Regions from separate parts of the Acetobacterium sp. KB-1 genome, predicted to be linked through region 2. Evidence: predicted binding sites of a transcription regulator. Region 2 holds the regulator's gene; the other holds the start of a gene.
The links. The regulator HrcA, encoded in region 2, represses chaperone genes, less so after heat shock. The targets are predictions, from matches to a motif close to TGTTAGCACTCNNNNNNNNNGAGTGCTAACA.

Region 1: groES (co-chaperone GroES) is a predicted target of HrcA. The motif match lies at 3,401-3,431, and genes of this name have one in related genera.

The regions. Positions count from the first base shown of each region.
Region 1 is NZ_CP030040.1:1,028,424-1,039,435, forward strand. Features, by position in the region: gene DOZ58_RS04775 (ABC-F family ATP-binding cassette domain-containing protein) at 1-1,020, shown strand, start outside; gene DOZ58_RS04780 (hypothetical protein) at 1,077-1,310, shown strand; gene groL (chaperonin GroEL) at 1,406-3,037, opposite strand; gene groES (co-chaperone GroES) at 3,068-3,352, opposite strand; gene tsaD (tRNA (adenosine(37)-N6)-threonylcarbamoyltransferase complex transferase subunit TsaD) at 3,590-4,600, opposite strand; gene DOZ58_RS04800 (TIGR01906 family membrane protein) at 4,618-5,322, opposite strand; gene rimI (ribosomal protein S18-alanine N-acetyltransferase) at 5,315-5,758, opposite strand; gene tsaB (tRNA (adenosine(37)-N6)-threonylcarbamoyltransferase complex dimerization subunit type 1 TsaB) at 5,755-6,441, opposite strand; gene DOZ58_RS04815 (glycoside hydrolase family 3 C-terminal domain-containing protein) at 6,562-9,165, opposite strand; gene proC (pyrroline-5-carboxylate reductase) at 9,208-10,023, opposite strand; gene rarD (EamA family transporter RarD) at 10,254-11,012, opposite strand, start outside.
Region 2 is NZ_CP030040.1:1,670,834-1,681,845, forward strand. Features, by position in the region: gene DOZ58_RS07695 (Rrf2 family transcriptional regulator) at 1-27, opposite strand, end outside; gene cysK (cysteine synthase A) at 24-956, opposite strand; gene dnaJ (molecular chaperone DnaJ) at 1,137-2,309, opposite strand; gene dnaK (molecular chaperone DnaK) at 2,719-4,548, opposite strand; gene grpE (nucleotide exchange factor GrpE) at 4,664-5,227, opposite strand; gene hrcA (heat-inducible transcriptional repressor HrcA) at 5,236-6,270, opposite strand; gene hemW (radical SAM family heme chaperone HemW) at 6,420-7,598, opposite strand; gene DOZ58_RS07730 (tyrosine-protein phosphatase) at 7,709-8,806, shown strand; gene DOZ58_RS07735 (glutamate-5-semialdehyde dehydrogenase) at 8,820-10,115, shown strand; gene DOZ58_RS07740 (hypothetical protein) at 10,314-10,811, shown strand; gene DOZ58_RS07745 (hypothetical protein) at 10,992-11,012, opposite strand, start outside.

The sequences.
Region 1 (11,012 bases), 640 kb from region 2:
GATAAAGTCGAAACTACTCATAACAGCCATTTTAGCTTTATTCCCCGGGTTAAAAGTGGCAATGATGTTTTAGCGGTAACCGGGCTCAAAAAATCCTTTGATAATCGTCTGCTTTTTCAAAATATGAATTTCGAAATTCATCGCGGCGACAAAATCGGTATTATCGGACCCAATGGCGCTGGTAAAACGACCCTCTTTCGCATCTTGCAAGAAAAACTGGCCGCTGATGCTGGTGAAATTCGCCGGGGTCAAAAAGTTCATATCGGCTATTTCGATCAGGAGCATCAGGATCTAAAGAAATTCTACAACGAAAATCTTTTAGAAGCGCTGTGGGATGTTGATTCAAAATTGACTGAAGGCGAACTGCGAAATATCCTGGCAGCCTTTTTATTTGTGGGTGACGAGGTCTTCAAACCAATCAACACCCTATCCGGCGGTGAAAAGGCACGATTGCTACTGGCCCGTCTGATGATCTCCCAATCGAACTTCCTGCTGATGGATGAGCCCACCAATCATATCGACATGGATACCAAGGAAATTCTTGAAAGTGCCTTGAGCCAATATGAAGGAACGCTACTATTTATCTCGCATGATCGATATTTTCTTAACCGGATCTCAACACAGATCTACCAATTTTCTGCCGATGGTATGGAAATCCATCTGGGCAACTATGACGACTATGTAAAACATAAGACCGATGCTTCCGAACGGGAAGCGGTTATTGCGGCTGAAAACAAAACCGTCCCAACTAAAACACAACAGAAAACGGATCGCAAGAAACAAAAAGAAGAAGAAGCCAGAATGCGGCTCTTAAAGAAAAAAGTTAAAGAAATCGAAGAAGACATTCTAACAACGGAACAAAAAATCGAGTCCATTGAAGCCGCGATGTGTGCCCCGGATTTCTACGATAATCTCACCCTGGCAGCAGAAATCAATCTCACCTATGAAGCGCACAAGCAACAGCTGTCTGAACTGACTGATTCCTGGGAGATCGCCCTGATGGCTCTGGAAAACGAGTAAACTTTAATGCACAACTGTGATTTTGTAAAATACTTTAAAAAATTTTGGAGGAAACAATGAAACTAACAACGAATGAAAAAAGAGTCTTAAATACCCTGTTTAAAGATGTGAAAGGCACCACCAGAAATACTATGCTGATTGCCCTGTACGCCGCTAAACCAACTGATGACGAATCCCCGGATGCCCAGGCAATGATCACCCTGCTTAACGGTCTGATTGTCAAACTGGCTGAATTGGAACAACCAGAAATGGAAGTACTTTTTGCTGGTATCCCCTACGATGTTGACTAAACGTTTCTAAATCCTTAAAAATAAAAGGCAGCCTCGAATGAGACTGCCTTTTATTTTATTTAAATCGATTAATCGTAATGATGTAGCCTTAAGGCTTACATCATTGGCATTCCGCCCATACCGCCTGGCATTCCGCCCATACCGGCATCTTCGCTAGGAAGATCGGCAACTGCTACTTCAGTCGTTAAGAACATTGCCGAAACACTGGCTGCGTTTTGAATCGCAGAACGGGTTACCTTGGTTGGGTCAATGATTCCAGCCTGGAACATATCAACAAACTCACCTTTAGCAGCGTCATAACCAACGCCAACTTTTTTACCAGCCATTTGCGAAACAATAACAGAGCCTTCAAGACCAGCATTATCAGCAATTTGACGCATTGGTTCTTCGATGGCCCGACGGATAATGTAAGCGCCAGTTTTTTCGTCGCCTTCGAGGGTTTCAATTAAAGCATCAACTTTTGGAATCGCATTGATATAAGCAGTACCACCACCGGATACAACGCCTTCTTCAACCGCTGCTCGAGTCGCATTCAAGGCGTCTTCAATTCGATATTTGATTTCTTTAAGTTCAGTTTCGGTGGCTGCACCAACCTGAATAACCGCTACGCCACCAGATAATTTAGCCAAACGTTCCTGTAATTTCTCTTTATCATATTCTGAAGAAGTTTCTGGAATCTGCGCTTTGATCTGACGAATTCGTTCGGCCACCGCGTCTTTGTTTCCGCTACCTTCAACAATAATAGTATCTTCTTTATCAACTTTAACCTGACGGGCACGACCTAATTGTTCGATGGTGGTAGTTTTGAGTTCCAGACCTAGTTCATCCGAAATAACTTCGCCACCCGTTAATGCCGCAATATCAGCCAACATTGCTTTACGTCGGTCGCCAAAGCCGGGTGCTTTTACAGCGACACAGTTAAAGGTTCCTCGTAATTTATTAACAACCAATGTTGCTAATGCTTCGCCTTCGACATCTTCCGCAATGATTAACAGTTTGCTGCCAGATTGAACGATTTGTTCCAGAATCGGTAAAATTTCTTGAATATTTGTAATTTTTTTGTCTGTGATTAAGATATATGGATTATCAAGGATGGCAACCATTTTTTCGGTATCCGTTGCCATGTAGGCTGATAAGTAACCACGGTCAAATTGCATCCCTTCGGTAAATTCCAGTTCAGTACCCATGCCTTTGCCTTCTTCAACTGTGATAACACCGTCATCACCAACTTTATCCATGGCTTCGGAAATCAGTTTACCAATTTCAGCATCAGCTGCCGAAATGGATGCAACCTGAGCGATTGCTTCTTTGCTTTCGATTTTTTTGCTGTTTGCTTTTAATTCTTCAACAACAGCCACAACTGCTTTTTCAATTCCTTTTTTGAGGACCATTGGATTTGCACCGGCAACAACATTACGGTTACCTTCTCGAACAATTGCCTGAGCCAATAAGGTGGCTGTGGTTGTTCCATCACCAGCAACGTCATTCGTTTTGGTAGCGACTTCTTTAACCAGCTGAGCACCCATGTTTTCAAAGGCATCTTCCAGTTCAATTTCTTTGGCAATGGTTACCCCATCATTGGTGATGGTTGGTGAACCATATGATTTTGCTAAAATAACATTTCTTCCTTTTGGTCCTAATGTTACCTTAACGGTGTTTGCTAATTTGTCTACACCAGCGATCAGTGATTCTCTGGCATCTTCACGAAACTTTATTTCTTTAGCCATATTATTTTCCTCCTGTTTTTCTAAATTTTATTATTCTACGATTGCTAAAATATCAGCTTGACGGATGATTAAAAACTCTTCATCGCCAATTTTCACTTCATTACCGGAGTATTTGGAATAGATAACTTCATCATCTACCTTAACATCCAATGGCACTTTTTTGCCATCAATAATTTCTCCAGTTCCAACTGCAACTACCTTACCCTGCTGTGGTTTTTCCTGGGCAGATCCTGGTAAAACAATTCCACCTAAAGTTTTTACTTCTTCAGCTTTAACTTTAATAACTACTTTGTCACCTAAAGGTCTTAAACTCATTTTTTCCTCCATTTGATTATATTGGGTACCTTGTACCTTTTTTTCTTTTATTAGCACTCATTCATCCTGAGTGCTAATAGTATTTTAAATGATTTGCAGATTGATTGCAAGTGTTTTTTCCCTTTTTGTTGATCTTAATTTTTTTTAAGATTGTTTTAATTTTTAAAGAGGATACAGTTCTCTTTATATAAATGCGTTTACCCTTTTAACTTAAGCATTCTTCCCTGACTCGTTTCATTACCGGGTACCAATTTTTAAACCTGGAATGCCATTAAGACTCAGGTCACTTTCTTCCCCATTGATATAATTATAATAAGCCATCGAACCGATCATGGCGGCATTATCGGTGCAGAGAATGGGATCAGGATAGAACAGGGTCATGCCTGCTGCTGCTGCTGCCTGCCCCATCATTTCACGCAATAGCGAATTGCAGGATACCCCTCCGGCCATACAGATGGTCTTCATGCCAATGCTTTTGGCGCAGGCGATGGTTTTGCTCACTAACACCTCGATAACAGCCATCTGGAAAGAAGCCGCCACATCATTGGGATTGATCGCTTCGGTTTTCATTTTTTTGCCATTGAGATAATTAAGCACCGCTGATTTTAAGCCACTAAAGCTAAAATCATACTGGGTTTTATCGAGCATCACCCGCGGAAAAGGGATCGCGTCGGGGTTGCCATTTTTTGCCGCCGCATCAATGGCCGGACCACCAGGATATCCCAGCCCCAAAACTCGGGAAATTTTATCAAAGGCTTCCCCGGCGGCATCATCAATGGTTCGTCCCAAAACCTTAAAGGTCTGGTAATCTTCCACTAATACCAGATGACTGTGGCCACCAGATACTACCAATGTCAGAAAGGGCGGTGTAAGCTCTGGATACTGCAGAAAATTAGCCGCAATGTGACCTTCGATATGGTGTACGCCAATCAGCGGTTTTCCCAGACTGTAAGCCATCGCTTTTGCCGTTGAGAGACCAATTAGCAGTGCCCCCACCAAACCCGGACCGTTGGTCACGGCAATGGCATCCATCTCAGCCAGGGTCAGCCGGCTTTCTTCCAGGGCTTCATCGATGATATAAGGCAGTTTGGTCACGTGATTGCGGGAAGCAATCTCCGGCACTACGCCCCCATATTTTTGATGAATATCAATTTGGGAATAAATCCGATTGGTCAGTATTTTTCGACCATCTTCTACAATGGCCACAGATGTTTCGTCACAGGATGTCTCAATGCTAAGAATTTTCATGTTTACCTCGATTAAATTTACAATTTATTTGTTCGTGTTTGTTTAAATAACACCAGCCCCGTTGTGAGGGTCGTCAGCCCCAGAGGTACCAGGATGTAGGCGACCATTCGACCGATCATGGTAAAGAAAAAAGGCTCGGGTACAATCCAGATGAGTCGGTCAGTTGATGGATCCATAATCCATAAGTCGTTCGAAAAAAACAACTGATGGAAAAGAATGAACGTGTCGCTAAAATTAAAAATAAAGCATGCGCCAATAATCAGAAAGATCACCATAAAAATAATCGATCCATAAAATAAAGCCTTGAGTATGGCCTTCTTGTTGTATTTTAAAAGAATCACAAAGGCTATCAGTGCCAGACTCATCGCCGCGTTTCGAAGGCCAAGAAAGAATAACAGCAGATCTCTGACATCATCCATATGGGTGATTTCTTTCTCGTTGAAAACAGACACATAATCCACTACGTTTTTGGCATTTTCCGGAGCCAAACGGGCTTTGATGTCAAAATCCTGCCGGTTTCCCTTTAAGTAGCTGATCATTTCAGTGACCACCAACTCCATATCCGGGGGATAAACACCAGTGTTTTTAGTGACCTGATTCTTTTCCATCTGGTCCATATAAAACGCTTTGTCAAAGACTGCCACTTCAATGCCGCTGATAAAAATTATTACTGGAAACAAAATTCCCAGCAACACCGAAAATATTTTAATGCTTTTATTCAAGTCCATACCTCCACATGATGATTGCGTCCATTCCCAGGCCATAGTAATCTTTACGTCGACCCTCCCGGGTAAACTTATTTTTTAAATAAAAATTAAGGGCCGGCTGATTATCCCCTCTTACTTCCAGGGTCATTCCCACACAGCCTTTCTCTTGTGCCAGAGCAAGCATCGCATTCATAATGCTTTGCCCAACCCCGATCTGTCGATAAGCTTCTAGCACCGCAATATTAGTTATGTGCGCTTCGTCAATTACCTGCCAAAAACCGCCAAACCCTATAATTTCGCCGTCCGCTTCGGCCACAATATAATTTGAGAGACAGTTTTTTATTTCGGCATGATAGGAATCCTGGGTCCAATTATGTAAAAAACAAGCCTGATCCACCTTAAAAACCCCAGGGACATCCTGGGACCTCATTAAACGATAGCGGACCATCATTTTTTATGCTCTTCGGCGTAGGAAGGCCGGATGTAAGAGGGTTCCACTTCCAGATAATGGCTGGTTTCGCCTTTTAATGCTCGCTCCAAGACCAGGGCACCCGCTGATGACGCCCGATTCATGTTGAGATAATTAGGTACCAGCCGGGCGGTTGGAAGGGCTTCTTGCAGGATTTGTGAAAACCGCGGTAAGCCATCACCCAAAAAATAGATGGTCTCATTTCTCGCTTTTAAAAAAGCAATGAGATCATCAATTTCCATCACTGCATCGGCCATATCCCGAACCAGCTGGTCGTCCTCAAAATGGAAAACCCCGGTATAGGTCTGGTTTCTCTGGGCATCCAGGAGCGGACAAATCAGACCCTTGGCAAAGGGAATATTCATCGCCAGGGCTTCCAGGGTGGACACCCCGACCACCGGTTTATTGAGGGCCTGGGCAAATCCCTTAACAGTAGCCATGCCAATACGCAGCCCGGTAAAAGAACCCGGACCGGAAACAATGCCAAAAACATCAATATCCGCTATGGAAAGCCCCCCATCACTGAGCAAATGATCAATAGCAATCATCAGTTTCTCCGAGTGTTTTTTTTGATGATTAATAATCATTTCGCCAACTAATTTTTCTTCATTTAATATGGCAACCGATGCCACAATGGTCGATGTATCAATGGTGAGTGTATTCATTTTTTATCTTTCCTTCTCAAATTATATTATCATTAAACTTTTGAAAATTCTTCTATTTTACAAAGAGAAGGTACCGATCATCACTTATTAGTGATCGGTACGCTTTCTCATTAAATTTCTTTATTTCTTTTTAAGCTTTGCGAGTGCAGTCAACTCTTTATCAATTTGTTTTAGTTTTTCGTCGGAGAAAAACTCGTCGGGAAGTAATTTCTGAGCCTTATCAAAACAGATCCCCATTTTGATGGCCATCTGCAGATAGTCACTTTCAAAAGTTTCATCGCCAAAATAATTTCTTAAAATCTTCATGACATCGTCATCGTCGACCAGCTCCCGTACTTTAGAGTGGATGCCGAGGTACTCTTCATCATGGCCGCCAAACAGACTTTTGAAAAAGCCCTTTTTCTTTTCAGTGCAATTAACCAATTTTTCAAAGGTAATCCCCACCAAGGACTCATCTGAATTGACCAGTTCAATAATCTTATCAATACACTCCTCAGTAAATATCCCATTAGAAAACTCGACTAACTTACGCAACGGGGTGTTGGCTAACATGGTCATAAAAAAATCGTCTTCTCTATTATGGTCATTTCCCATAATCTCTTCAAAACCAGACAGCAATAGTTTTAGAATGGTTTGTCCCCGATCCGTTTTTTCAAAATCACTGAGATAGGATAACGGGTTAATGGGATGGATCAGATCTTTGGTAATCTGAACCGAATAAACAATTGGTAAGTCCCGACTGGATGACCCGATATAGATCTGGTGACTGCCTGACTCATGTTCCCAGGATTTGGTGGTGGGATTGTAGTAAGTAAAGTCACTGAGTCCCAGCTCAAAGCTTATCTCAGCCGAACGCCCTCCGGGGATAAAGACTTTCTTAAATCCACGGAGTTCCCGAATTGGACGAAGGATGGCCGTATCGGATTTTCCAGTATAAAGTTGTATGATCTCTTTGCCGTTCATCACGCCGGTATTGGTGACCTGACATTTAACCGTGACCGTTTTTTCGGCATCGATTGTCAGCTCGGATTCTTCGATCGGTTGATAGTCAAAATGGCTATAGCTAAGCCCAAATCCAAAGGGAAAACGGACCTTCTTTTTCGTAAAGTCGTAATAGCGGTACCCCACAAAAATACTCTCACCGTACACCACCTCATCGTGGATACCGGGAAAATTAATGTAAGCCGGGGTATCCTCCAAACGCATGGGAATGGTTTCTGCTAGTTTGCCACAAAAATTATTTTCTCCAACTAAGAGTTTAGCAATCGCATCACCGCCACCCTGACCGCCTAAAAACATCTCAATGATGGCCTTGGGTTGGTGTTCCCAGCTCATATCCACAATGCCACCATTTTGAACAATTACCACTGTTTTAGGCTGAACCTTGCAGATCGCACCAATCAGATCAAGCTGTTTTTGAGGCAGCTTCAAGTGAGTACGGTCATAACCTTCTGACTCATCGTGATCCGGCAAGCCCACAAATAACAGGGCCATTTCCGAATTTTTTGCCACCTCCACCGCCTGTGCGGCCAGATGTTTTTGTTCTGCCACCTCATCATGGATATAACCCTGATGAGGAAATAATTGAATTTCACCTTTTATCAGTTTTTTAAGGTGTTCGTAAGGCGAATCGATATGATAAGGATTGATTTTCGAACTGCCACTACCTTGATACCGAGGATCAAATGCCATACTACCGATAATCGCCAGTTTCTTTATCTTAGTCCCGTCAATCGGCAGAATGTGATCCTCGTTCTTTAGTAACACGATGCTCTCAACTGCCGCTAACTGGGCAATTTTATGGTGGCCTTGAGGTTCAATTTCTGTCGGTGTGGCATAGTTTCTGCGATTTTCCTGAGCCAGAAACGAAAACCGAATCAACCGTTCCACCATTTCATTTAAAACCGTAATCTTAAGCTTGCCTTCTTTAACCCGATTAAATATTTTTTGGTTATTGACGCCACCATTACCAGGCATTTCCAGATCCAGTCCGGCGAACACGCCTCTGACCCGATCATAGACAGCGCCCCAATCGGACATGACGATCCCTTCAAACCCCCACTCCTTCCTGAGCAGTTGGGTCAGAAAATAATTACTCTGAGAGACAAACTTGCCATTGATACTATTATAGGAACACATCACCGCCATTGGTTTACCTTCTTTTACGGCAATCTCAAAAGGTTTTAAGTAAATTTCCCGCAGCGTCCGAATATCAATTTTTTCATCCACCGTCATACGCCGGGTTTCCTGATTGTTGGCCAGAAAATGCTTGACCGTGGTTCCCACACCATGCTCCTTGGCTCCGATAATAAAACTTTTTCCCAAGCGACCAGACAATAACGGGTCTTCCGAAAAATACTCAAAGTTCCGACCGCAAAGAGGCGATCGTTTGATATTAATTCCTGGTCCTAGTATCAGATCGACACCCATTGCTCTGGCCTCCAGGGCGATAGTTCTGGCTACAAACTCAAGTAGCCCTTCATCCCAGGAACAGGCGGTAAGAACTGCTGGAGGAAAACAGGTAGCAGGTCTTCCCTGAGGTATTCCCAAGGTTCCCTCCGTTTCAACTACGCGCATACCATGGGGGCCATCAGCCATGAACACTGGCTCGATGCCGTACTTTGAGTAACTCATCGTTTCCCAGTCAGTTCGGCCCGAACAAAGCGAGACCATTTCTTCCAGACTCATATTTCTTCGTATTTTTTTAATTAATCCTTCATCCATAATTACAACATCTCCTTAATGGATTAACTAGATTTATTAACGTTATGCTTTCTTTTTACGCATTGCCAAGGATTTTTTAGCACAGGCATCAACCGCCGAAATGATGGCATCTCTAAAACCTTTAGCCTCCAGAACCCGAACGGCTTCAATGGTAGTTCCACCAGGCGTACAGATCTGATCTTTTAATTTTCCCGGATGCTCGCCGGACTCAAGAACCAGTTTAGCAGCACCATAAACTGCCTGAGCTGACAGCCGATAGGCCTGATCACGGGGGAAACCATGAAGTACTCCCCCATCAGCCATGGCCTCGATGAGCAGCATCGTATAAGCTGGTGCTGAGCTGGCAATCCCGGGGACCACATCCATCAGTTTTTCGCTAATGATTTCAGTCTTGCCAAAACTTTCAAAAATCGCGATAACATCCTGGATATCTTCTGGTGTCATGTGCCCATCCGGACAGAGGGTGGAATCGGATTCACCTACGAATGCCGGGGTGCTGGGCTGGGTTCTGATTACTTTTACATCCCGGCCCAAAAACTCCTTAATGTCTTCAAAACCAACGCCCACTGCAATAGAGATGATAATCACCGATGGTTTGATACTTCCGGCAATTTCCTCCAACACCTTAGAATACAAAAAAGGCTTCACTGCTAAAACCAGATAATCAGCTTGTTCCGCTACTGCCACATTGGATTTTTGAATGTTAACCCGATATTCTTTGGCTACCTGATCCCTTGCTTCAGAAGAGGGATCAAAGCATAAAATATTTTCCGGTAGAAACAATTCCCCTCTCACCAAACCACCAATCATGGCCTTTGCCATATTTCCGCAACCAATAAAACCAATTTTATTTTTCACTTTAACTCCTTATCATCTTATGCTAATGTACTGTTTGTAATCGACCGTTCGTTATCAAATCATTCTTTTACACACATCGACTGATCATAAACCGTTTTGCCGATTAATTTTTACATAATCTTTATACCCTCTATTTTAGACTTTAATTCAACCCAGTGCAAACCTAAAATAGAAAAACCCACTAATTCTTAAATTAATGGGTTGATCAGATAATTTTCGCTTGTTTGTTTTTATAGATCCGGTTCGACAATTTCTTTGCTACCGTTATAGATCTTCGAGATGGTAAAGATGATCAATGCCACCCAAATAAATCCGAAACCAATGAGATCTACCATCGTGAAAATTTCTCCATAAAGAAATACCCCCAGAAACAGCATAATGGAAGGTGTGATATATTGAAAAAAGCCCAGTAGTGAAAAAGATATGTCCTGAACCCCTTTGGCATAAAGTAGTAGCGGAATCGCGGTAACAACCCCCGCCAAAACAGCCAATGCCGTCACCACCGGACTGCCAAGCGCTATCACACCTTGTCCCTGACTTTCAATATAAATCATCGCAACAAAGGCAAACGGTGCCACGACAGCCGTTTCCAGAATTAGTGAGACAATCGGGCTGGCATTAAGTTTCTTCTTAAAGACGCCATACAAGGCAAAGGTAAGTGCCAAAACGATGGCTACCACTGGAAATTTGCCGATTTTTAGGGTAATGAAGACAACTCCGACCAATGCGAGTAAGACTGACAGACTTTCCCATTTGTTAAAACGTTCCCCAAAGAATAGGGCACTGAATAATACCACTACCAGTGGGTTGATATAATAGCCCAGACTGGCATCAATGATAAAATTGGCATTCACAGCCCAGATATAGGTATACCAGTTAAGCGACACCATGATCCCACTGAGGATACAATAAATGAACCTTTTTCTATCTAATAGTACCGTTTTTATTTCTGGCCATTTTTTAATGATGGTAACAAAAATTACACAAAA
Region 2 (11,012 bases):
ATATCGTCCTTTTGTTGATATTTTCATAACGCGTATAAACCCGTTGACAGATAGCGTTCGCCCGTATCCGGCAACAGCACCACGATGGTTTTTCCCTTGTTTTCAGGGCGTTTTGCCAGTTCTATGGCGGCATACAAGGCCGCTCCAGAAGAAATTCCGACCAGCAGCCCTTCATTTTGGGCAACGTTTCTCGCTATTTTAAAAGCATTGTCGTTGCTGACCGCAATAATTTCATCATAAACAGCCGTATTTAAAACCCCGGGCACGAAACCAGCCCCAATCCCCTGAATCTTATGAGGTCCCGGACTGCCACCGGAAAGTACCGGCGAAGCCTCTGGTTCAACCGCAACAATTTGAACTCCGGGTTTCTTTTCTTTTAATACTTCTCCGACTCCGGTAATGGTTCCGCCGGTGCCAATGCCAGCCACAAAAATATCAACTTCGCCATCGGTATCATTCCAAATTTCAATGGCCGTGGTTTGACGGTGAATTTCTGGATTGGCGGGATTATCAAACTGCTGGGGAATAAAAGCGTTGGGAATGGTTTCTGCCAATTCAGTGGCTTTAGCAATGGCGCCTTTCATTCCGGTTGCCCCTGGTGTCAGTACCAACTCTGCCCCAAGTGCCGAAAGCAGATTACGACGTTCCACGCTCATGGTTTCCGGCATCGTTAAAATAAGACGATACCCCTTGGCGGCCGCCACAAAAGCCAGCCCAACCCCGGTGTTACCGCTGGTTGGTTCAATAATCACGGTACCTTCTTTAATTAGCCCGGCTTTTTCGCCGGCTTCAATCATCGCAAACCCAATCCGGTCTTTCACTGAAGATAACGGATTAAAATATTCCAGCTTAGCGATCAGCTTAGCTTCCAGCTCCAGGCTTTTTTCATAGTTCGACAATTCCAATAAGGGTGTATTTCCAATTAAATCGGTTAGATTTTTTGCAATTTTAGACATCTTCTTACCTCACATTATCCTTAAAATTATAATTCAATTAATATTTCCGAACACGGCTTGCTTAATTCATATCATTTCGATATGTTTTGGTAGGTTCATTATATGCCTCATGCTTTTCTTTGTCAACTAAAAAATGCCGGATTTCTCCGGCATTTAAAACTTTATACTAACCTAAAACGATCAGGCATCTTTTTTAGGATGACTTTCCTTCGCCTCAGCTTCTACGCGAGACCAGAAACGCTTGCCTTCAGGGTGAGCATCTTCTCCCGCAACCTTGGCATACTCATTTAAGGCATGGCGCTGTTCACGGCTAAGTTTACGTGGCACTTCCACCTTGATGGTAATAAACTGATCGCCCCGACCACGACCATTGACGTTGGGGACCCCTTTTCCTTTTAATCGGAAAACCTTGCCGTTTTGAGTGCCTTCTGGTATTTTAAGCTTGATCTTGCTGTCAATGGTAGGCACTACAATGCTGTCTCCCATAGCCGCCTGGGCATAGGTAATTGGTAGTTCATAGTAAATGTCATCGTCGCTCCGTTTAAACAACGGATCTTCCCGAACACTGATATAAACAAGCAAATCGCCCGTGCTACCATGGTTTGGCCCGGCATTACCCTGACCTCTTAGTGGTAGAATCGAGCCGTCGTATACACCGGCTGGGATCTTGATGCTGATGGTGCGTTCCTTGGATTCAAGGCCAGATCCATGACAGGTCGGACAGGGTTTATCAATGATTTTTCCCTCACCATGGCACTTGTCGCAGGTGTGAACCTGTTGAACCGTTCCAAAAGGTGTTTGCTGCCGTACATAAACCTGACCAGAGCCGCCACATTGATCACATGTTTTTGACGTTGAACCTTTTTCAGCCCCGGTGCCACCACAGGTTCCACATTCTTCGTTACGTTTGATTTTAATCTTCTTTTCAACACCAAAAACAGCCTCATGGAAGGACAGATTGATATTGATCTTCATGTCCGACCCACGGTTGGAACGACGACCGCCCCGACTGCCACTAAATCCGCCGCCGCCGCCAAAGGCACTGAAAATATCGCCAAAGATATCTTCAAAACCGCCAAAGCCACCGCCACTATAACCACCGCCGCCGTAACCGCCGGCACTGGGGTCAACCCCTGCATGACCATATTGATCATAACGAGATTTTTTTTCCTCGTCGCTTAAAATTTCATAGGCTTCATTCGCTTCTTTGAATTTTTCTTCAGCAACACTATCCCCCGGATTCTTATCCGGATGGAACTCCATGGCCTTTTTTCGATAGGCTTTTTTTATCTCATCCGGGCTGGAATCTTTACCGACCCCAAGCACCTCATAGTAATCTCTTTTTTCACTCATAAATACTCTCACCTCTTTTGAATCCTAAACACCAACTAACCAACTACTAATTATACCTTTTTGAAGCAACGTGTCAAAGCCTTTTTTCGTAGAGCGTGGTATTCCCAAAAGTTGGAAACAAACCTTAATATTAGTACCGACCAATTGTTAATCTGTTGTTCGCCGCGGAATCGGACAGGCGATGCCGTGTCCGCTCCGATGCGTACAACATGATGTAACAATTGTCGGTACGGCACACCAAACCCACATGGCTCGTTGCCTCCACGAAACTTTTCAAAACGCTCACCCGCGTTTTGAGCCGTTCGCGGGCAGTCGCCAAATGTGAGCAAGCTCCCACATGGCTCGTTGCCTCCACGAAAAAGAGTGGCAGCCTTGGCTGCCACTGGTTATTGCCGGTTACAGGCAAATCTTACTCTTTTACTTCCTCATATTCAGCATCGACAACATCATCATCATCACCTTGATCAGACGATTCTTGCTCGTCTGGGGCCTGTTGGGCTGCTGCTTCTTCATACATTTTCTGAGCCAGTGGATAGAAGGCTTCATTTAAAGCTTCGGTAGCCTTGGTAATGGCTTCCACATCTTCGCCTTCGCTGGCTGTTTTTAGTTCTGCCATGGCTGCTTCAACCTTGGCCTTATCTTCTTCTGAAATCTTGCCTTCCATTTCTTTTAATGACTGTTCGGTCTGGTAAAGGGTGGAATCAGCAACGTTTTTCGCTTCGATTAAAGCTTTAACGCGTTTATCTTCTTCAGCATGTTGTTCTGCCTCTTTAACGGCTTTATCAATCTCATCATCACTCATATTCGTGGTGGATTTAATCACGACGTTCTGAGACTTCCCGGTTCCCATATCCTTAGCAGATACATTAACAATCCCATTGGCATCAATATCAAAGGTTACCTCGATTTGTGGAATACCACGACGTGCGGATGGAATACCTGTTAATTGGAATCGACCCAAGGTTTTATTATCCTTGGACATTTCGCGTTCACCTTGTAAAACATGGATATCAACAGCGGTCTGATTATCAGCTGCGGTCGAGAAGGTCTGACTTTTCTTGGTTGGGATGGTGGTATTACGGTCGATTAATCGGGTAAATACACCGCCCAGGGTTTCAATCCCCAGTGATAATGGCGTTACATCAAGGAGTAATACATCATGGACTTCACCAGCTAATACACCAGCCTGGATCGCTGCTCCAATCGCAACACATTCATCCGGATTAATTCCTTTATACGCATCTTCACCGGTAATATTTTTAACTGCATCCTGTACTGCCGGTGTTCTTGTGGAACCACCAACCAGGATTACCTTGTCCAACTCATTCTTGGAAAGACCGGCATCCTTCATGGCTTTTTCAACTGGTCCGATGGTACTCTTCACCAGGTCAGAAGTTAATTCATCAAATTTAGCGCGGGTCAGCGATAATTCCAAATGCTGTGGACCTTCTGCCGTTGCCGTAATAAATGGTAAATTAATGTCTGATTTCATAACCGTTGATAATTCGATTTTAGCTTTTTCAGCCGCTTCTTTAAGTCTCTGAAGGGCCATTTTATCATTTTTAAGATCAAGTCCGTGGGTTTTCTTAAACTCTGCTGCCATCCAATCGATGATTTTCTGGTCAAAGTCATCACCACCTAAATGATTATTCCCATTGGTTGATTTAACTTCGAAAACGCCATCGCCAAGTTCCAGAATTGATACATCAAAGGTTCCGCCCCCAAGGTCATAAACCATGATCTTATCATTGGCATCTTTGTCTAAGCCATAGGCTAAAGCGGCTGCAGTTGGTTCATTGATAATTCTTAAAACTTCCAGCCCGGCAATCCGACCAGCATCTTTGGTCGCTTGTCTTTGGGCATCACTGAAGTACGCTGGTACCGTAATAACTGCTTTTGTAACCGTTTCTCCCAGATAAGCTTCAGCATCTGCTTTTAATTTTTGCAGAATCATCGCTGAAATTTCCTGAGGGGTATAACTTTTATCATCAACTGTTACTTTTTTATCGGTGCCCATATCGCGTTTAATTGATGAAATGGTGCGGTCCGGATTCGTAACGGCTTGTCGTTTGGCAACCTGTCCAACTAATCGTTCGCCATCTTTGGCAAAAGCAACAACCGATGGGGTCGTTCTGTTTCCTTCTGCGTTAGGGATAACGACGGCTTCACCGCCTTCTAAAACGGCAACACACGAATTTGTGGTCCCTAAGTCAATCCCGATAATTTTTTCTTTACTCATATCTATTTCCTCCTGTAATTTTGCTTTTTAGTTTATTCTATTAAAATGAAAATTCAGTACTGGTGCTTTCCACCAGCAGATTTTCAACTTTAGACGGTTTATGTCTTAATTAATATTATTTGCTACAAACCTTAACCATCGCTGGTCGGATCACCTTACCCTTGAATTTGTAACCTTTTTGGAAAACATCAATAATATCCTGGTCTTCCTTTTGCTCATCTGTACCGACCGCCACACCGTGGTGGAGATTTGGATCAAAGGGACCTTCACAAACAATTTCTTCCAGACCTTCTTCTTTGAGCACATCCTTAAGTTGTTTAAAAACCATTTCCAATCCGTCAATATAGCCCTTGGCTTCCTCACTGGCATCGATTAGGGCGGCTTGCGCCCGCTCCAGATTGTCCATTACCGGCAACAGCTTGGTAGCAAAGTTTTCTGATGCGAACTGATACATTTCTGTTTTTTCTTTTTGACTTCGCTTTTTGAAGTTCTCAAAATCAGCCTGAAGTCGAACCAAGCGATTCAATACAGCCTCATCCTCCTTTACACTCTCTAATACCTCTTCCGGCGATGCTGTTTCGTCAATGTCATCTGTTAATTCCTCGTCGGTTACCGCGTCAGCTTCTTTTAGCGTTTGTTCATTTTCTTCGATGGTTTGGATTTCCTCTTCTTTTATCATTTAATCACCTATTTCATTAATAAATTTGAGATATGTAAATTTAACTCATTACGTATGTAATTGAGAACCGATGAGACATTGTCATAGTTCATCCGAGTCGGCCCAATCACGCCAAAGGCCCCCATCATCTCGCCATCCAGTTCATAGGTGGAGGTAATGATGCTAAAATCCTTAAGGTTTTCATTGTCATTTTCACTGCCTATTTTAATGCGGATGATCTGGTTGCCGTCTTTCGATGTCATCATTTCCGACAACACCTGTTTTTCCTGAACAATATTGATCAGTTGTTTAATCTTATTCACATCACTGAATTCCGGATAATTGAAAAGGTTCGTTAACCCCGTGGAGTGAACTTCCGAGTCATCCTCCATCAAGACTTTTTTAAGTTGGGGGATAATTTCGTGAATCAGCTTACTCTCGGCTGGTGACAATTCCTGGATCTGATCAATAAGCTCCGAACTCATGTCACTGAGAATGGTGTTTTTCAGAAAGCCATTAATCACATTGGAAAGCTTTAGCGCCAGAATCGCGTCTACCTCCTGAGAAAGGGTTACCTCAATATTTTTGGCCATCCCCTCCTGGGTCACTACTACCATAAGTACCCTGTTTTTAATTAATGAAACAATCTGAACATGCTTACAGTTAAAATTTGTAACCCGAGGTGCCAGAACCACTGCTGTGTAATTGGTTAGCTGAGACAGAACCTGCGCCGTATGGGACATCGTCAGCCCCAGTTCAGTGGTATGATCCAGAAAACCCCGATGAATATCCGTTCGGATCATCTTCTCAAGTTTCTGAATCTCCATGATTTCATCCACATAATAACGATACGCCTGCTGGGTCGGAATCCGTCCCGAAGAGGTATGGGGTTGAACTAAAAAACCTAACTCTTCAAGATCTGCCATTTCATTTCGGATGGTGGCCGGGCTGATACCCAGGTTACATCTTTTTGAAAGGGTCCGGGAGCCAACCGGCTCGGCCGTATTAATATAATCACGGATGATCACTTCAAGTATTTTCTTTTTACGTGCGTTAAGTTCCATGATTCACCTCGTTATTAGCACTCACAATAATCGAGTGCTAACATCTGAGTTAAATATAACATCCTACCCCCTACATTGTCAACTAGTTTCTATAATAGCTTGCTCACCTTTTAAAGTTTTCTTAAGATATTTTTTTGATCTGATTTCATCTATAGAAAAGCCATAAATACCTGGTTTCCAAAATCCTGTCCTTTTGGTGTCAGCTTTAAAAATGACCCATCCCAATTAAGCAAACCATCAGCAATCAGCGGCTTTATGACCTCACCATATCGATCCCAATAACTTTGGCCAAAACGGGCAAAAAAATCACTATCCCGAATGCCGCAAAGCTTACGCAAACCTAAAAACATCCACTCACTCATCATTTCCCGGGGCGTCATCTCAGCTTCTAATGTTGCTGGGGATTCTCCGGCCTTGATGACATCGATATACTGACTTAGTGCATTGGTGTTACCATAGCGCCGACTATTAAAATAACCATGGGCACCCAGACCAAAGCCCAGATAGGGCACCAGTTCCCAATATTTAATGTTGTGGCGGCTTTGATAGCCGGGCTTACAGTAACTGGAAATCTCATAATGGTCATAACCCTGCTCTTTTAGAAACGCATCGACTGCCCAGTGCATTTCCCGCTCTTCATCTTCATCGGGCAAATTTAGCTGCCCCGCTGCGACCCAATTGGCCATCGGGGTACCCGGCTCTAAAATTAAGCTGTAGCACGACAGATGGGTGGGCGCAAAAGACATCAGCGCGATCAGTGTCGCCATCACATCCGATCGTTTCTGACCCGGTAAACCGACCATCACATCGACGCTGATGTTTGAAAAACCGACGTTTTTTAAAATTTCCATCGATTTAATAAAATCCGACTGGCTGTGAATCCGACCGAGGATTTGAAGCAGAAAGTCCTGCCAGGCCTGCAGACCCATACTGATCCGATTGATCCCCGCTTTCTTATAGCGGCTGGCCTTCTCTTCTGTTAAGGTTCCCGGATTAATTTCAATGGTGATTTCCGCCGTATCCTCAATTACAAAGACTTCCTTTATAAGAGACAATGTTTTTTCAATATAACCGGGTGCAATCGACGATGGGGTACCGCCCCCCAAATAGATGGTGTCCACAGCCGGTAAAACACCATTGATTTCCTTGTGACGTCTTATTTCCTTTTCCAGTGCATCAAAATACTCCCCAATCCGCTCCTCGCTCTGGGCGGAAAGAGAAGTAAAATCACAATAGGCACATTTTTTTTTGCAAAAAGGGATATGGCAATAAATACCTAGTGTATTTTTGGGTTGACTACCTAACGCCTTAGTTTTTGTGGTATTCATTCATTCTCCTCGCATTTTAAAGACTTTTTTTCTTTGATTTATGCTATAATTATAACATAGTCATTACCTATAATTAGAAACTAAACGAAGTCACAGAAAGGAAATCATCAATGAAAAAAGTAACCACCATTGCCATCATTGCCGGCGCAGCTGCAATCGTTCCAGCCTATTTTCTGGTACGAAAACTGCTTGACAAAAAGAAGTCGTCAAAAACCATCACTACCGCTCAGCCTGCCTCTAAAGCGATCAAGGCCGCAGGTTCTAAAGCGGCAAACCAGCAAACCGCGGCACGCATCGATCCAGAGCAACTTAAAACAATTCTCCCGGCAGAGGTTCATCCTGCCCCAAAAGCCGATCAGGAAAAAAACGCCTATCCGGGTCTGATTGCGCCAAACGGACGAATCCTATATAACTTCAAAGATGAAAATAACCTCATCTTCTGTGACGAAACCCAGCTCGGCAAACGTCTGATCCAACTCGAAAACTCGATTAATATTCGGGATATCGGCGGCTATACCGGAATGGACGGCCGAAAGATAAAATGGCGAAAGGTTATCCGCAGTGAAGAACTGGCCCATCTGTCCGATAAAGATGTGTCTTATTTTGCCGCGCTGCGACTCAAACATGTCTTTGATTTTAGAAACAAATCCAAAGCCGAACGACAGGTTGACCGCCTGCCCAAAACAGCCGAGTATCACCTGTTGCCAATTTTCTCCGGCGATGATATGGGACTGGATCACAAAGATTTTACCCAGCCGGGCATGGTGGATGCCTTTATGCGTCGTATCTATAAGCTCCAGACCGAAGATCGGGCCCAACGCTTCGCCGAGGTGCTTAAGTATTTAACTGAACCTTCTGAATCCCCCATTCTTTACCATTGCACCAACGGCAAGGACCGCACCGGTTTTATGACTTATCTGATTTTAAGCATTTTAGGCGTAAAAGAGGATGTGATCCTTTCTGATTACACCCTTACCAACCTGACCTTCGACGAAAGCTATAACCTCCTGGGCAATATCATGTCCGAGGAATTAGGCATCGAGAATTATCACCTCTGGGAATTTTACGGTGTCAAGCCGGATTGGCTAAAGACTTCGATGGATTATGTCAACACTCATTTTGGAAATGTTGAAACCTATTTAATGGAAAAAACCGATTTACGGGAGAAAGATTTTAAAAAGATCCGTGATAATTTATTAGCGAAATAAGGAGGAAACGCCAATGCAAATGGAACAATTGGGCAAAATTGCCCGGGAAGCCGGCATTTTACTGGCCGCTACCGATACCAAAACACGAAACGCTGGTTTACTTGCCATTGCCAAAGCACTAGAAGAAAATACCTACGCCATTGTCGCCGCCAACCTGGCGGATATGAAACGCTCTCAAGAGGAAAAGCTGGGCGCCCCACTGCTTAAACGCCTGACCTTTGATGCTGACAAAATCAATGACGTGATCGAGGGCATTCACAGCCTGATCGAGCTCACCGATCCTCTGGGGGCCACCAAGCTCTCAACACAACTGGATGAAGGTCTTGATCTCTACAAGGTCACCTGTCCGATTGGCGTTATTGGGGTAATTTTTGAATCCCGTCCCGATGCCTTTGTGCAGATTTCCACGCTTTGTCTTAAAAGCGGCAATGCCGTCCTCTTAAAAGGTGGCCGCGAAGCTCTGGAAACCAATCGTATTCTCGCCAAAATCATTCATGAGGCCACTGCCTCAGTAGGTCTGCCCACTAATTGGATTCAAAATTTGGAAACCCGCGAAGACGTCACGGCCATGCTGGCTCTGGATCAGTATATTGATCTGATTATTCCCCGGGGCTCTAATCACTTTGTTCAATATATTATGAACAATTCCAACATCCCCGTAATGGGACATGCTGACGGGATCTGCCATGTTTATGCACATGAGGACGCCAATCTGGCGCAAGCTGTGGCAATTATCGTTGATTCCAAAACGCAATATGTAGCCGCCTGCAATACCTTGGAAACGCTATTGGTTAATGAAAAAATTGCGGCGGCGCTACTGCCAACACTTAAAACCGCACTCGAAGCAAAGGGTGTTCATATCAAGGGTGATCCCGCCACCCAGGCGATTATCCCAGTGGAAGCGGCTACCGAAGTGGACTGGAAAACCGAATACCTCGATTATATCCTTTCAATCAAAATTGTTCCTGATCTGGCTGCTGCCATTAATCACATCAACACCTATGGCTCCGGTCATACCGATGTGATTTTAACCACCACCGAAGCGACTGCCCAAACCTTTATGACGCTGGTGGATTCTGCCGGAGTATTCTGGAACTGTTCCACCCGCTTCAGCGACGGCTTCCGGTTTGGCTTTGGCGCCGAGGTCGGAATCAGCACTGGCAAACTTCACGCCCGCGGCCCGGTGGGGCTTGATGGACTGCTGAGTTACAAGTTTAAGCTACTGGGCCATGGCCAATGCGTGGCTGATTATGCCAGTGGCAAAAGTCATTTTACTCATGTGGCCCAGAAGACGGACTGCCCGATATGATTGGTTACGGTGTGCGGGCGGGTACTACCCCCCCCTACGAACTAATGCGTTAAGCTGGTTAAAATTTTTACTACTCTGCTAATCCTGGGTCACAGGGGCGAGGGTCTGACCCCTTGGTTATTCCCAATCGCCATCAATAATTATCAATCACATGACAAGAAAACGAACCCCTATCACATAATTAAAGAGAGGTGCTCTATGAAATCAAAGAAAATAATCTTTGTCAGCTTGATTCTTATTTCTCTTACTGCCCTTCTTTTTACCGGCTGCACACCAGCTGCTGAGAAAAAAGATGATTCCAAAACTGAAATTTCCAACCCGATGGTGGAACAGGCGTCCCTGGAAGCAATTAAGGAAGCCATCGGCTTTAGTTTTGAAAGCTTACCCACCGGGATTACGGATGTAAAATACTTTACCATTGCTGACAATCTTGCTCAGGCTGATTTTACTCTGGACGGTGTGGCCTACACGACTCGAAAGGCTGACTCCGGGATGGAAAACATCGCCGGGGTTTATACTCAGTTTAGTAACAGTCAGACCAAAACCACTACTGCCGGAGCGGCAGTTCTATTCCAGTATGACGACGGAAAAGCCGGTCTGGCCACCTGGACTGCCGGAACCTATGGCTATTCGGTTTACTGTGAGGACGGGTTTGATCTGGCCGGGATGGAAGTTGTAGTGAACGAAGTTTCGTGATTACATGAATTAAACATAAAAAGGGCTTAAAGTCATGACTTTAAGCCCTTTTTATGTTTATGACTCTTCGCATCACCAACTTATTACCAGTAAAAAAAACAGATCTGAAGGTATACCTTCAGATCTGTTACAAAAATTTGTTTAATCATCGAATCATCATTTTGCAAGAAGATCAAATTCTTAGGGAATAATAGTGAGTGT